One region of the Actinoplanes sp. NPDC023801 genome, then DNA from elsewhere that is predicted to be linked to it. Evidence: riboswitches for the same ligand, from Rfam matches in the RefSeq annotation. Region 1 holds a riboswitch; each other region holds the start of a gene.
The links. Region 1 has a riboswitch for cyclic di-AMP ahead of AB0G04_RS12615 (NlpC/P60 family protein). Riboswitches for the same ligand answer to the same signal wherever they lie in the genome.
Positions count from the first base shown of each region.

Region 2: linked by a shared signal. The riboswitch ahead of AB0G04_RS35835 (C40 family peptidase) and the one ahead of AB0G04_RS12615 (NlpC/P60 family protein) in region 1 are both predicted to bind cyclic di-AMP.
Region 3: linked by a shared signal. The riboswitch ahead of AB0G04_RS17830 (transglycosylase family protein) and the one ahead of AB0G04_RS12615 (NlpC/P60 family protein) in region 1 are both predicted to bind cyclic di-AMP.

Region 1 covers NZ_JBFAAI010000005.1:150,462-154,860, forward strand. The annotation lists gene AB0G04_RS12605 (epoxide hydrolase family protein) at 19-1,083, opposite strand; gene AB0G04_RS12610 (MarR family winged helix-turn-helix transcriptional regulator) at 1,137-1,553, shown strand; gene AB0G04_RS12615 (NlpC/P60 family protein) at 1,710-2,699, opposite strand; cyclic di-AMP (ydaO/yuaA leader) riboswitch at 2,716-2,840, opposite strand; gene AB0G04_RS12620 (M56 family metallopeptidase) at 2,981-3,889, opposite strand; gene AB0G04_RS12625 (BlaI/MecI/CopY family transcriptional regulator) at 3,886-4,242, opposite strand; gene AB0G04_RS12630 (cytochrome ubiquinol oxidase subunit I) at 4,316-4,399, shown strand, end outside.
Region 2 covers NZ_JBFAAI010000030.1:8,334-12,732, forward strand. The annotation lists gene AB0G04_RS35820 (carbon-nitrogen hydrolase family protein) at 1-284, shown strand, start outside; gene AB0G04_RS35825 (alpha/beta hydrolase) at 240-1,115, opposite strand; gene AB0G04_RS35830 (hypothetical protein) at 1,210-1,647, shown strand; cyclic di-AMP (ydaO/yuaA leader) riboswitch at 1,989-2,112, shown strand; gene AB0G04_RS35835 (C40 family peptidase) at 2,119-2,694, shown strand; gene AB0G04_RS35840 (bifunctional diguanylate cyclase/phosphodiesterase) at 2,788-4,399, opposite strand, start outside.
Region 3 covers NZ_JBFAAI010000008.1:257,261-261,659, reverse strand. The annotation lists gene AB0G04_RS17840 (GNAT family N-acetyltransferase) at 1-72, opposite strand, end outside; gene AB0G04_RS17835 (saccharopine dehydrogenase NADP-binding domain-containing protein) at 287-1,474, opposite strand; cyclic di-AMP (ydaO/yuaA leader) riboswitch at 1,710-1,883, shown strand; gene AB0G04_RS17830 (transglycosylase family protein) at 1,883-2,437, shown strand; tRNA gene AB0G04_RS17825 (tRNA-Arg) at 2,449-2,521, opposite strand; gene AB0G04_RS17820 (peroxidase family protein) at 2,599-2,997, opposite strand; gene AB0G04_RS17815 (response regulator transcription factor) at 3,314-3,973, shown strand; gene AB0G04_RS17810 (ATP-binding protein) at 3,977-4,399, shown strand, end outside.

The sequences.
Region 1 (4,399 bases):
GTGCGCGACAGCCGGGGGTCAGCGGTTTGTCAGGGTGCGGAAGAACTCGGTCACGTCGGCGGTGTAGAGGCCGGGCACCTCCAGGGCCGCGAAGTGGCCACCACGGGGGTACTCGGTCCAGCGGGTGATCGTCTCGCGCTGCTCGGCCAGCGGGCGGATCGACTGGACGATGTCACGGGGAAGAACCGCGACGGCCAGCGGGACCGGGCAGGCCGGGAGCGGTCCGCCGAGGCCGCTCTCCTTGATCAGACGTGCGGCCGAGCCGGCGGTACGGAACAGCCAGTGATGGGCGATGTTCGCGACGATGCGGTCGTCGGGGACCGGTGTGGCCGGGTCGGCCCAGGTGTCGAACTTCTCGGCCATGAAGGCGAGCAGTCCGGCCGGTGAGTCGTTGAGGGCGTACGCGGGGGTCTGCGGGGTCGCGGCGAACAGGATCTGGTGCGGGTGCCGGTTGGCGGCCAGCCGCATGGTCCGGGCGAGACGGTCCTGATCCTCGGGTCCGAGCCCGTCCGGGGAGCCGGGTGTCGGCAGGTAGTTGACGTGCACGCCGATGACCCGCTCGGGAGCGACCGTGGCGAGCAGCCGGGAGATGCCGGAGCCCCAGTCGCCGCCCTGGGCGCCGTAGCGCCGGTATCCGAGCCGGGACATCAGTTCGGCCCAGGCCTCGGCCACCCGCTGGATTGCCCAGCGGCCGCCGGTCGGGCCGGAGAGCCCGAAGCCGGGGATTGCCGGGGCCACCACGTGGAAGTACTCGGTGAGCGGTCCGAGCACGTCGAGGAACTCCACCGTGGAGCCGGGCCAGCCGTGGGTGAGCAGCAGGGGCAGGGCGTTCGGGTCGGCGGACCGGGCGTGGAAGAAGTGGACGCGGTCACCGCCGATCTCGGTGACCTGCTGCGGTACGGCGTTGAGCGCGGCCTCGTGGGCGCGCCAGTCGAACTCGAGCCAATGCCCGGCGAGTGCGCGCACCCGGGCCACGGTGATGCCGTACTCCTCGGGCGCTTCTTCGGGCCATCGGGTACGGGTGAGGCGCGCGGCCAGGTCGTCGAGGTCGGCTTGCGGGACGTGCACCCGAAAATCGTTCATACGGCTAACGTTAGTCCGACTAACGTTAGCCCGTCGAATGATATCGTCGTCACGTGGATCACCTGCCGAGCTGGCTGCTCTCCCAGACCGCCGTGCACGCGCACCGGCTCGTCGCCGGCGGTTTCGCGGCCGCCGGGGCGAAGGGCTGTCACTACCGGCTGCTGGCGTCGCTGATCACGGACGGCCCGGCCAGTCAGGCAGCGCTCGGGCGGCGCACCGGGATCCACCTGAGCGACCTCGTCGGAGCCCTGAACGAACTGGAGTCGGCCGGTTTCGTGGAGCGGGCACCGGATCCGGCGGACCGGCGGCGCAACGTGGTCGTGGTCACCGCCGCCGGGCAGGAGCGCGGGGCCGAGCTGAGCGGACGGGCGGATGCGATCCAGGACGAGCTGCTGGCGCCGCTCTCGGCGGGCGAACGGGAACAGCTCACCGGCTTGCTGCGCAGGCTGTTGGAGCACCACAGCCGGTGACGGATCGCTCAAGCTCGGCGGTCGCGTGTCCCGCCGGGGCGGACCGCCCGGCTCGCGGGCGCGGGCCGGTTACCTTCGTGGCCCGTACGAAATGTGGCCCGTACGAAATGAAGAAAGGCCGCCGTCCGAGGACGGCGACCTTTCCGCATGGGGTTTCTAGGCCGGGCGTCGATAGCCCGCGATAGGTCCCCGGTCGATGGTGGCCATCCGCACGTGGTCGCCCGTGCGCGGCGCGTGCACCACCTTGCCGCCGCCGATGTAGAGGGCGACATGGTGCACATCGGAGTAGTAGAAGACCAGGTCGCCCGGCTTCAGCTCGCTCCGGCTCACCGCCCTGGTGGAGCCCCACTGATCCTTCGTGTAGTGCTCGAGGTGCACGCCGACCGCACCCCAGGCCTCCTGCGTCAGGCCCGAGCAGTCGTAGGTGTTCGGGCCGTTCGAGCCGAAGACGTAGGGCTTGCCGATCAGGTCGCACGCCTTCTGGGCGGCGCGGCCGCCCTTGTCGTTCGTGTACGCGACCGGGCAGGGGCCGGTGCGCAGCTCCCCGTCGCTCGCGTCGACATCGCCGTAGGCGTCGAGACGGAGCTTCTGGAGCTTGGTGATCTCCTTCTCGATCGCCGTCCTCTTGGTCGCGAGGTCGGTGTCCCGGACCTCGATCTCGGACTCCAGCTTGTCGACGGTCGCCTTGTCGGCGGCGTACTTGTCGCGAAGCTTGGCGACCTCGGCGATCGAGGCCTTCCGGTTGGCGGACAGCTGATCGAGAAGCGTCAGCTTGTCCACGAAGCCGGTCGGCGAACCGGTCAGGATCATCGCGTTCATGGTGCCCGGCGGGCCCTGCATGTAGGCGTCGACCGCGAGACCCTTCACCTGGACCATCGCCTTGTCCACCTGGGCCTGCAGCGGGGCGAGGGTCTTCGCCAGGTCCTTCTGCTGCTTGCGCAGCTTGACCAGCTTGGCGTGGGTGCCGTTGTAGTCCTCGATGACGGGCTCGAGCTCGTTCCACTCCTTGTCGATCTTTTTCTCGATCTCCGCGGGGGAAGGCTCGGCATGGGCGACGGCCGGTCCCGTGACCAGGATGCCGGCCGCGGCCGCCGCGCACAGCACGATGCGCACGAGGCCGGCGCGACGCGCGCCAATCCGTTTCACGCTGGTGCGTCTTCCTTTCTTCCCGTTCAGCCGCCGACCGGGTTAGCTGACGGGTTCGGGCGGGAAGTCTGCCCGGCCGCGTCGCCGCGGCTTCACCCCAGGTGCTCGGTTCCCCGGCTCGCGATCAGGCGATGGCGCGATTAGGCGGTGGCTCGCCAGATCGGCCGGGTGACCGATGGGGGGCTGGTCGAACCGGGGACCACCGTACTCGGATCAAGGCGGCAAATGAAGGTCGCACACCCCGGCGAACTGTACGCACGGTTAAGTTCACGCTGGGTGGTCTAAAACGGCCAGCTGTCCATGGCCCGCGCCAGCCAGGGCACCACCACGATCACGGTGGGTAACACCAGCAGACCCGCCGCCCCGGCCGCGGCCGCCACCGTGAGGACCGCCGAACTCCGCTCCGGGCCGTCCAGCCGGGCCAGCCGGCGACGCCGGGATTCACCCTCGGGGTCGGCGGTCACCTCCTCCGCCAGGGGGACGGCGTCGGCCAGGCGGGCCAGCGCGGTACGCAGCGGCGCCGTCCCCGCCCGGCGCCGGGCGGCGTCGTCGGCGACCATCTCGAGCAGCAGGTGCACGGCGTCCAGCGGCGCCTTCGACCGCAGCGGTCCCGGCACCGCCCGGTAGAACGCGGTGAACGACTCCATCACCAGCTCGTGGTGGTGCCGCAGGTGGGCGCGTTCGTGGGCGAGGACCGCGTCCACCTGCTCCCGGTCGAGCACGCGCAGGACCCCGTCGCTGAGCACCACCCGCGGGTGCCGGCCGGGCACGCAGTAGGCAAGCGGCAGCGGGCCGTCGAGCACCCGTACCTCCTCGCCGCCCAGGTCGTCGTGGCGTTCCACCCGGTCGAGCAGGTCGACGAGCATCCGGTGCCGGGCGCGCCGGGCCCGCGCGCGGTGGCTGACCCGGCCCAGCGAGATCAGCAGCCGGATCACGATGACGGCGGCCACCGCGAGGGAGAACAGCAGGGCCGCGACCACCTCGGGATGACGGGCTCCGGCCTCGCGGGACATCTCCTCGGGCGCGGCCAGCACCACGCCGAGCGCGCAGAGCACGGCGGTGAGCGTGAGCGACTGCCAGAGCAGGATCGCGGCGACCGGCGCCCGGTCGGTCCACCGGGCGTTCGCCAGCAGTCTCGGCGCGGCCAGGGAGAGCGTCAGCCCGAGGGCACCGAGCAGGAGGGCGGTCACCGCTCGATGTTACGGGCGGCCTTCTCCATCGCGGCCCGCAGCGCCTCCGGGGGCAACTGCCCCATGAAGTACGCGAGAGCGGCGTCCCGGTCGGGGGTGGCGCTGAGCGCGTCGAGCATCACCCCGGCGGTCATCTCCTCGCGGGTCTGCGCCGGGGCGTACCGGTAGGCGCGGTCGGCGCGCTGCTGGGTGACCAGGCCCTTCTTGGCGAGCCGGTCGAGCACGGTCATCACGGTCGTGTACGCCAGGTCACGGTCCCGGCTGAGCAGCTCGTGCACCTGCCGGACGGTGAGCGGTTCGCCCGCGTCCCACAACTTCGTCATGACCTCGCGTTCGAGATCGTTCCTCGCCATGTGACCCACTCTACTTCACCGTGTCGTACTACGCGTCGTAGTATCTACTACGAAACGTCGTAGAGGGGCTGCCATGGACGTGCTCGACCTCACCCGGCTGCAGTTCGCGGTCGTGACGATCTACCACTACCTGTTCGTGCCGGTCTCCATCTCGCTG
Region 2 (4,399 bases), on a different contig from region 1:
AGAACCAGCGTTTCGTCCTGGCCGCCAACATCCCGCACCCCGACCAGCACTGCCCCAGCCTGATCGTGTCACCGCGCGGTGAGGTGCTGGCCGAGTTGCCGATGGGCCGGCCCGGAACGCTGCGGCACACGATCGACCTGACCGAGACCAGCGACTGGTACCTCGAGCAGCGCCGCCAGGACGTCGTGGCCGTGCGATACCGCGACGGCGGCGGCGCGGCCATGCCCGTGACGGCCGGTTCAGAGCCGGATCAGGTCGGCTACCTCCTCGGGCAGACCGGGTGAGGTCAAGACGTGGCCCATTCCCGGCACGATCTGCAGCACCGCGCCCGGGATCGCGGCGGCCAGGGCCTGCCCGTGACGGAGCGGGAACACCGGGTCCTGGTCACCGTGGACGATCGTGGCCGGCGCGGTGATGGACGACAGTGGGGCGTGCAGGTCGGGGGTGTCCACATACGCGGCCCGGTCGTGGTTGGCCGCGGCCGCCGGGTCGGTGGCCCGTGACAGCGCCAGCTCCAGCATCGCCCGGGCGGCCTGCTCGTCGTACGGCCGGACGGGCCCGTTGAAGACCTTGAACAGGGCCACATCGGACTCCCCGCCCGGTGGTAGCCCGGCGGCCAGATGCGCCAGGAACGCCGGTGCCGGCGGCGGCAGATCATCGGGGTCGGGTGGCAGCCCGGCCTGCGCCCGTGTCGTTGCCGGCCTCGGATCACGACCCATCGGCGTGCTCGACATCACCGTCAAGGACCGCACCCGGTCCGGCGCGTGCACGCCCAGCCACTGTGCGATGACACCGCCCAGCGAGGCCCCGGCCACATGGGCGGCCGCAAGTCCGTAACCGTCCAGTACGGCCAGACAGTCGCGCGCCATGTCTCCGATCGTGTACGGATGGGCGTCGAAGTCGACGACGCTGGACCGCCCGGTGTCCCGATGGTCGAATCGGATCACCTGGACCCCGCGCTCGACCAGCCGGCCGACCAGCGCATCGGGGCAGCTGATCCCCTGAGCGGCCGACCCCATGATCATCAGAACGGCCGGAAGCCCGGGATCCCCGGCCCGCTCGGTCCAGATCCGCAGCGGCCCGGAGGGGACGAATCGCTCGTGTGCGTCGACCATGGCGGCACGGTAGCCGCTGCCCGACGTCCGGCGCCGGTATTTACCGCGCGGTGCGGCCCTGTCACGGATCACCCGCCTGTGTCGTCGTACAGCCATGACGATCAGAGCGAAACAATGGGCCATCGGGCTGCTGGCGATCTCGGCAGCGGTCGTCGGCGTCTGGGCGGCGGCGTTCCCGCTGTCCTTCTACACGGATTTCCCGGCGCCGGGCCGTCGTTGGGTGTCGTCCCTCGGGCCGTACAACGAGCACCTGGTCCGTGATGTGGGTGGCCTCTATCTGGCGCTGCTCGTGCTCAGCGTGTGGGCGTGGCGACGGCCCACCCCGTCGTCGCTGCGCGTGGCGGGCGGTGCGTGGCTGATCTTCGGAGCCGAGCATTTCCTCTGGCACGTGCTGCATCTGGACGGGCTGTCCGCCATCGACAAGGCCGGCAACGTGGTGGCACTCGGGGGCGTGCTCGTGCTCGCGGTCCTGCTGGTACTGCCCGGCAGAGCGGTTCCCGCCTCCGAGACTGTTGCGTCACAGGCCGTTTAACCCCCGGGGGGTATGCGAACAGGGAGTGACGGCTCGGGTCTTCAGTGTTCCCTTTCACAGATCATTCTCACCACGGAGTAACCGGTGATGAGCACAGCGTTCCCATAAACCTCGCAGTGGTCTTCCAAACCGGACATGCCCCGGTATGCCAATTACGCTGCGTCACCGGCGGGGCGGGCCGGCACCGTCACGGGCCGCGCTATCAAGGATGAGCGGCGGGCACCTGCTCGCCGGTCGTGCCGAACGGACCACGCCGAGCCCTGCCCCGGTCCGGCGGCACGAACCGCATGACCAGTCATGAGGCAATCGGGGGCAGGGACGGGGGAACCACACATCGGCCCTCGACCGGTACGCCGTCCGCGGCGGCCCGGCCGGAGGGCCTCGGGGTGAAGCCGCTACCGCGGCCGGGCAAACCTTCGCGCCCGAATCCGACAGCTAACCTCGCAGGCGTGCCGGAGGGAATACTTCACCGTGCGCGTAAGCACCTCGAGCCGGCCCGCCCGTACCCTGGGAGCCGGCACTGTCGCCCTGTCCGTTGGTCTCGGCCTTCTCACCGGCGGACTCGGCACACCACGAGCGGCCACCGCCGCCCCCCAGACGTCGAACGTCGCCGCCACCTGGGCATTGCCCCAGACCGGCGCCGCGATGAGCCGGGCCACCGTCACCGTCCGGATCGCCACCGCCAAAGCACAGGCGGCGGGCACCCGGGTCGTGACCGAGGCAGCCCGGCACAAGGGCAAGAAGTACAAGTTCGGCGCGGCCGGCCCCAAGCGGTTCGACTGCTCCGGCTTCACGCTCTACGTCTACAAGAAGGCAGCCGGCAAGAAGCTGCCGCACAAGGCCAATCTGCAGCAGCGATACGGCAAGGCCGTGGCCAAGTCGAACAAGCGCCCGGGTGACCTGATCATCATCCGCAAGGGCTCGCGCGGCACGCACGCCGGCATCTACGCCGGCGGCGGCAAGATGTGGTCGGCACCGCGGACCGGCAAGACGGTCAGCAAGCAGAAGATCTGGAGCAAGAGCTACGTCGTCCGGCGCCTGGTCTGACCCGGACAGCGGATGCCGCCCGTACCCGGCCACGTCGGCGGGTACGGGCGGCATCGTTGCGGAGGGGGCCCGGTGCTGTCCGGCGAGGGCGGATCACGCCGCCACGGTGGCGGGCCGCCCGATGAGGGCGCTCAGGGCGGCGGCCGTCATGGGACGGGCGAGGTGGTACCCCTGCGCGAGGTCGCAGCCGATCTCACGCAGGGCGTTCATCGTCTCCTCGTCCTCGATGCCCTCGGCCACGACCCGGAGACCGAGGGTGTGCCCCAGCTCGGCGGTGGAGGCCACCAGGGCGAGGCTGCCGGGGTCGGTCGCGATGTCCTTGACGAAGGACCGGTCGATCTTGAGCTCGTCGAGCGGCAGCAGCCGCAGGTACGTCATCGACGAGTATCCGGTCCCGTAGTCGTCGATGGAGGTCTTCACGCCGAGTGCGCGGATGCGTTCCAGGGTCTCGATCGCCGTGCCGGGGTCGTTCATGATGCTGTGCTCGGTGACCTCGATACACAGCTGGTCGCCGGGGACACCGGTCTCGTGCAGGAGCGCGGCGACCCGGTCCGGGAACGCGGTGTCCAGCAGGGTCCGGGTGGAGATATTGACGGCGACCGGGATCCGGTGGCCGGCGTCGAGCCACTCGCGTGCCTGCGTCAGGGCCTGGGTCAGCACCTGGTGGGTGAACCGGTGGATCAGGGTGGTGGCTTCCAGCACGGGGATGAACTCGCCGGGCGAGATGGCCCCCTTGGCCGGGTGGGACCAGCGGGCGAGCGCTTCCACTCCGGCCAGCTCACCCGTACCGATATCGATCTTGGGTTGGTAGTGGAGGGTGATCTCGTCGCCGGTGTCCAGGGCCCGGCGCAGGTCACCGAGCAGGGTCAGCCGGGCACTGCTGTCGTCGTCGGTGTGGCCGGCGGCGAACCGGCGGAATCCGAGGTGCTCCCGCTTGGCACGGTTCATGGCGGTGTCGGCGTGCCGTAACACCGTCGGCACGTCCTCCCCGGGCCCGGCCGTGGCAGCGCCGATGCTGACCTCGAGGTCGATGGTGAGATCGTCGATGATGAACGGGTCGCCGAAGGCACCGGTCAGCCGGGCCGCGACGTCCTCGCCGGCGCCCGGATCGGTGTCGTACAGCAGTACGGCGAACTCGTCGCCGCCGAGCCGGGCGACGAAGTCGTGCTCCCGGACCGAGGCCCGCAGACGCCGGCTGACGTGGGTGAGCAGCAGGTCGCCGGTGCGGTGGCCGAGCTGCTCGTTGACGTCACGGAAGCCGTCGAGGTTGGCCACCAGCACGGTGACCCGCCCCCGCCCGGCCCGGTCCCTGCGGCGGCGGTGGCTGGCGGCCTCGGCGAGTGTGCGGCAGGTCCGGGTGGTGAAGGCGTTACGGTTCGGCAGCAGGGTCAGCGGGTCCGTGGCGGCGGTGGCCTCCACCTGACGCCGGTGCGCCCGCGCGGCGTATCCGAACAACAGCAGCACCGCCAGACTGACGACGAACGCCAGACCGTTGCGCCACAGCAGCTGATGCGACTCGCGCTGCCCGGCCGCCTGCCGGGCGGCGTGCTCGGCCTGGTGCTGCCGCTGCTTGGCCAGCACCATCGACATGATGGTCGTGGCGGCGGGTTCGATCGAGTCCTCCAGGGTCGACTCGGCGGTCTCCACGTCGCCGAGATCCAGGGCCCTCAGGTAGGAGGCGATGTCCGGCCGCAGACTGCGGTGC
Region 3 (4,399 bases), on a different contig from region 1:
CCCACGCCATTCCCGCAGCACGACGCCGGGGCCCGCCAGCCTCAGCGGGTAGGGCAGCGGGCTGATGGTCACCTTTCCAATCGTGCCGGTAAGACCGGCTTTGGTGCTAGTGGCGACCGGCCGGAAAGCCTGCACGATTCCTTACCGTCAACCGGTCGGATCACGGACACCCTTTCGGGCGGCAAAATCGCACCATGTCGGCACCGATGGGCGCGGACGAGCACTGGGCCCGGCGCCGCGTTCAGCGGCCCGAAGCATTGGCACGTCTTCCACGTGGTGGCCCGGGCTAGATCCGCTGGGCGGTGATCTCCAGTCCGGCGGCGCGCAGCCGGTCGACGAGTGCGTCGCCGATGCCGGTCGCCGGAGTGAGCACGCCACCGCCGATCTTCGGCAGCCGATCGCGGTCGAACACCAGCGCCAGAGCGGATTCGCCGAGCATGACGGCCGTCGCGGCGTACCCCGGATCGCCCTTGGCCTTGACCCGCGCCCGGTAGCGTGCCCCGGTTGTCGTCGTCGTGACGATGTCCATGGTGAAGTGTCCGTTGCGCTGGACGTCCTCGCTCGGCCCGGCGCCCGGTGCCGGCAGGACACGATCCAGGACGAACCGCAGCGGCGGCACCGCGAAGCCGACGACCAGGGCGCTCAGTGCGGTCTTGAGGGCCGCGGCGGCGAACGCGTTCTTGACCCGCATCACCTCGCGATAGCGGAACCGGCGGCCGTACGCCCAGCCGCGCAGCGCGTTGCTGCGCCGGACGACCCGGGTGTTGTAGGACGCCATCACGAACGGCGCGAGGTGGCCGCGGAGACCGGGGTCCACATCCGAGGCCGGCATGCTGGGCATGTCCGGCTGGCGGCCGAGGTCCGGCTCGGACCCGCGGTCGGGGCTGAGCGAGTACGGGCTGGCACCGATCCGCCGCAGCCGGGAGTCCTTCTTCATCACGTCGACCTGGTGGCGCATCGAGTCGATGGTGCCGCCGCTGAAACCGCCGCGCAGGTGGGTGACGACCAGTGTGGTGTCGGTGAGTTCGCCTTCGCCGTCCGCCGCCACCTGCGCATGCAGGACGTGCACTCCGATGTCGGACGGAATCGAGTCGAAGCCGCAGGAGTGCACGATCCGGGCTCCGGTGCGCCGGGCGGTCTCATGGTTCTCGTCGATGCTGTCCCGTGCGAAGAGCACCTCACCGGTGAGGTCCACGTAGTCGGTGCCGGTTTCGGCGCAGACGCGGGCCAGCAGCTTGCCGTACTTCGCGTACGGCCCGACGGTGGTCACCACCACGCGGGTGCGGGCGGCCATCGTGGTCAGCGCCTGCTCGTCGTCCGCGTCGGCGATCACGACGGGCAGGTTCAGTCCCAGACGCTCGAGTTTCTCCGCGGATCGACCGGCCAATGCGATCCGGGTGCCCTCCGGCGCGTGTCCGGTGAGGTGCCGCGCCACGAGCGCGCCGACGAAACCCGAGGCGCCGTAAACGATCACGTCAAATTCCTGCGGTTGATCGTCCGTGCCGGATGATTCGCTCGCGAGCTCGCTCATGGCTGCCGATTGTGCACCCTCGGTGGAGGGTTGGGAACCCGGTGCGCCGCGCCGAAACCAGCGCAATATCCACACAAAGGAAGATCAAAGCCGCTAATTTGTGACTTACAACTCCATTGCCGCGTCTCGCGTTACCTCGGAGCGCGGCAAGTCGCAGCCCGCGAGAAGGCGGGCACCGTGGCCGGAAACGCCGAGTCCAGCCGTCGGCCACGGTTCAACGAAACCCAGGCATGGAGCGGGGGACCCAAGAGTTCCTCGGCGCTACGGCGCCTCGGGGTGAAGCCGCCGACGGCGGCCGGGCACCTCTGCCCGAACCCGACAGCTGACCTCGTAGGCGTGGAGGAAAAGCTCATGGTTCAGATTCGTCAGCAGCTCCACCGCGCGGTCGGCCTGATGGCCGCGAGCCTCGCCGGAAGTGTGGCCCTGGCCGGGCCCGCCGAACCGGCGGCTGCCTCGATCAACTGGGATGCCATCGCACGATGCGAGTCCGGGGGCAACTGGAGCATCAACACCGGGAACGGCTACTACGGGGGACTGCAGTTCAGCCGGAGCACGTGGCGGGCCTACGGCGGTACGAGGTACGCGAGCACCGCGAACCGGGCCACCAGGTCCGAACAGATCCAGATCGCCGAACGGGTGCTGCGCGGTCAGGGACTGGGAGCGTGGCCGCACTGCGGCCGGCGCAACGCGTTCAAGGCGGCGTCCCGCGGCAGTGTGCGGTCGGTGTCGTCGAACCGGACGACAAGGGCCTCCGGCGGCACCTACGTCGTCCGGCGTGGCGACACGCTGGCCCGGATCGCGGCGCGGCACGACGTCCGGGGTGGGTGGCGAGCCCTTTACCGGACGAACGCGCACGTCCTGCACAGCCCGCACCACCTGCGGGTGGGGCAGCGCTTGAAGCTTTAGAAGTGCAGAAGTGGGCCCGGCGCGATTTGAACGCGCGACCTACCGCTTAGGAGGCGGTTGCTCTATCCACTGAGCTACGAGCCCGACGTTGCTGAGGGTACCAGCAGCCGGGGCCCGGATCGGCGCGGCCGACCCGGGCCCCGGCAAGAACCGGCGGTTGATCAGGCGAGGTCGAAACGGTCCAGGTTCGCGACCTTGACCCGCGCCTTGACGAAGTCGGTGACCAGCTTCTCCTTGGCGTCGTCGCTGCCGTGGACCTCGGCCTGCGCGCGCAGCACCGAGTTCGACCCGAAGATCAGGTCGGCCCGGGTGGCGGTCCACCTGACCTCACTGGTCCGGCGGTCACGGCCCTCGAAGGTCTCACCGTCGGGGTCGGTCGCCGACCAGGTGATGCCGAGGTCGAGCAGGTTGACGAAGAAGTCGTTGGTCAGCACGCCCGGGGTGCCGGTGAAGACGCCGTGCGGGCCGGTGCCGTGGGTCTTGCCGAAGGTGTGGCCGCCGGCGATGAGCGCCACGGTCTCCTCGTCGTTCATGCCCATCCGGCCGAACGTGTCACGGATGTCCCGGTGCGAAGCGCTGCTCGCCGGAGCCTCCGCCGCCGCGGCCGTCGAAGGTCCGGTAGGTGCCGGCGCTGTGCCACGCCATCCGGATCATGAGCGGCCGTAGTGGCCGAAGTCGGCGGGCCACCAGTCCTGCGAGTCGGAGTCCTCCGGGTAGCGAGCGATCAGCCGGCGTGAAGTCTGCACTGCTTTTCTGGAATGAGTAAAGAAAACGAGACGCCGGTGATCGTGGCCACGCGATGGATACCGCCGGGTTGCCTCCGGGTCGTTATCGTGGCTGCCGGATCAGTGCTGCCATCGACGGGGGTTACACAACGTGCGGGTGTTGGTGGCAGATGACGAGCGGATCCTCGCCGACACCGTGGCGGACGGGCTACGGCAGTTCGCGATGGCGGTCGACGTCGTCTACGACGGTGACAGTGCGTTACAGCGCATGAGCGTCAATCGGTACGACGTGGCGATCCTGGACCGCGACATGCCGGGCGTCACCGGCGACGAGGTGTGCACCCGGGCCGTCGACTCGGGCACCGCGACGCGCCTGCTCCTGCTGACCGCCGCCGCCGGGATCCGCGACCGGGTCGAAGGGCTCGGCCTCGGCGCCGACGACTACCTGACCAAGCCGTTCGCGTTCGCCGAGCTGGTGGCCCGGGTGCAGGCGCTGGCCCGGCGTTCGGCGGCGCCGCTGAAACCGGTGCTGGAACAGGACGGGGTGCTGCTCGACACGACCCGGCACTTCGCCTCACGGGACGGGCTGACCCTCAACCTCACGCCGAAGGAGTTCGCCGTGCTCCGGGTGCTCCTGCGCGCCGGCGGACAGGTCGTCAGCGCCGAGGAACTGCTCGAACAGGCCTGGGACGAGAACGCCGACCCGTTCACCAACTCGGTCCGCGTCACGATCATGACGTTGCGCAAGAAGCTCGGCGAGCCGCCGGTCATCCACACCGTGCCGCGCGTGGGTTACCGGCTGGGACGGTGACGGGTGCTCGCCCCGAGCCGGCGGGCCATGGTCGTCTGCGCGACCGCCTTCCTGGCCGGCGTCACGGCGCCGGGCCTCCTGGAGGTGCTGCTGCGCCGGCTGCGGACCGCCGGAGCGGTGGTGTGCGGACCGGGCCCCGAACGCTCCGCGGTCTGCGAGGCGGTCGCCCGGCACGACGGCTGGCAGATCATGGCGGCGCTCGTGGTGACCTTCCTGGCCCTGCTCGTGGTGGCCCGGACCGCGGCACGCTGGACGCTCCAGCCGTTCCGCCAGCTGGTGCCGGCGATCACGAGTGTCGGGCCGCAGAACCTCGGATACCGGATCAACCCCGGCGACGGTGACGACGAGATCGTCGTACTGTCCCGCGCCATCGACACGATGATGGACCGGATCGCGATGGGGTACGAGTCGCAGCGGCACTTCGCG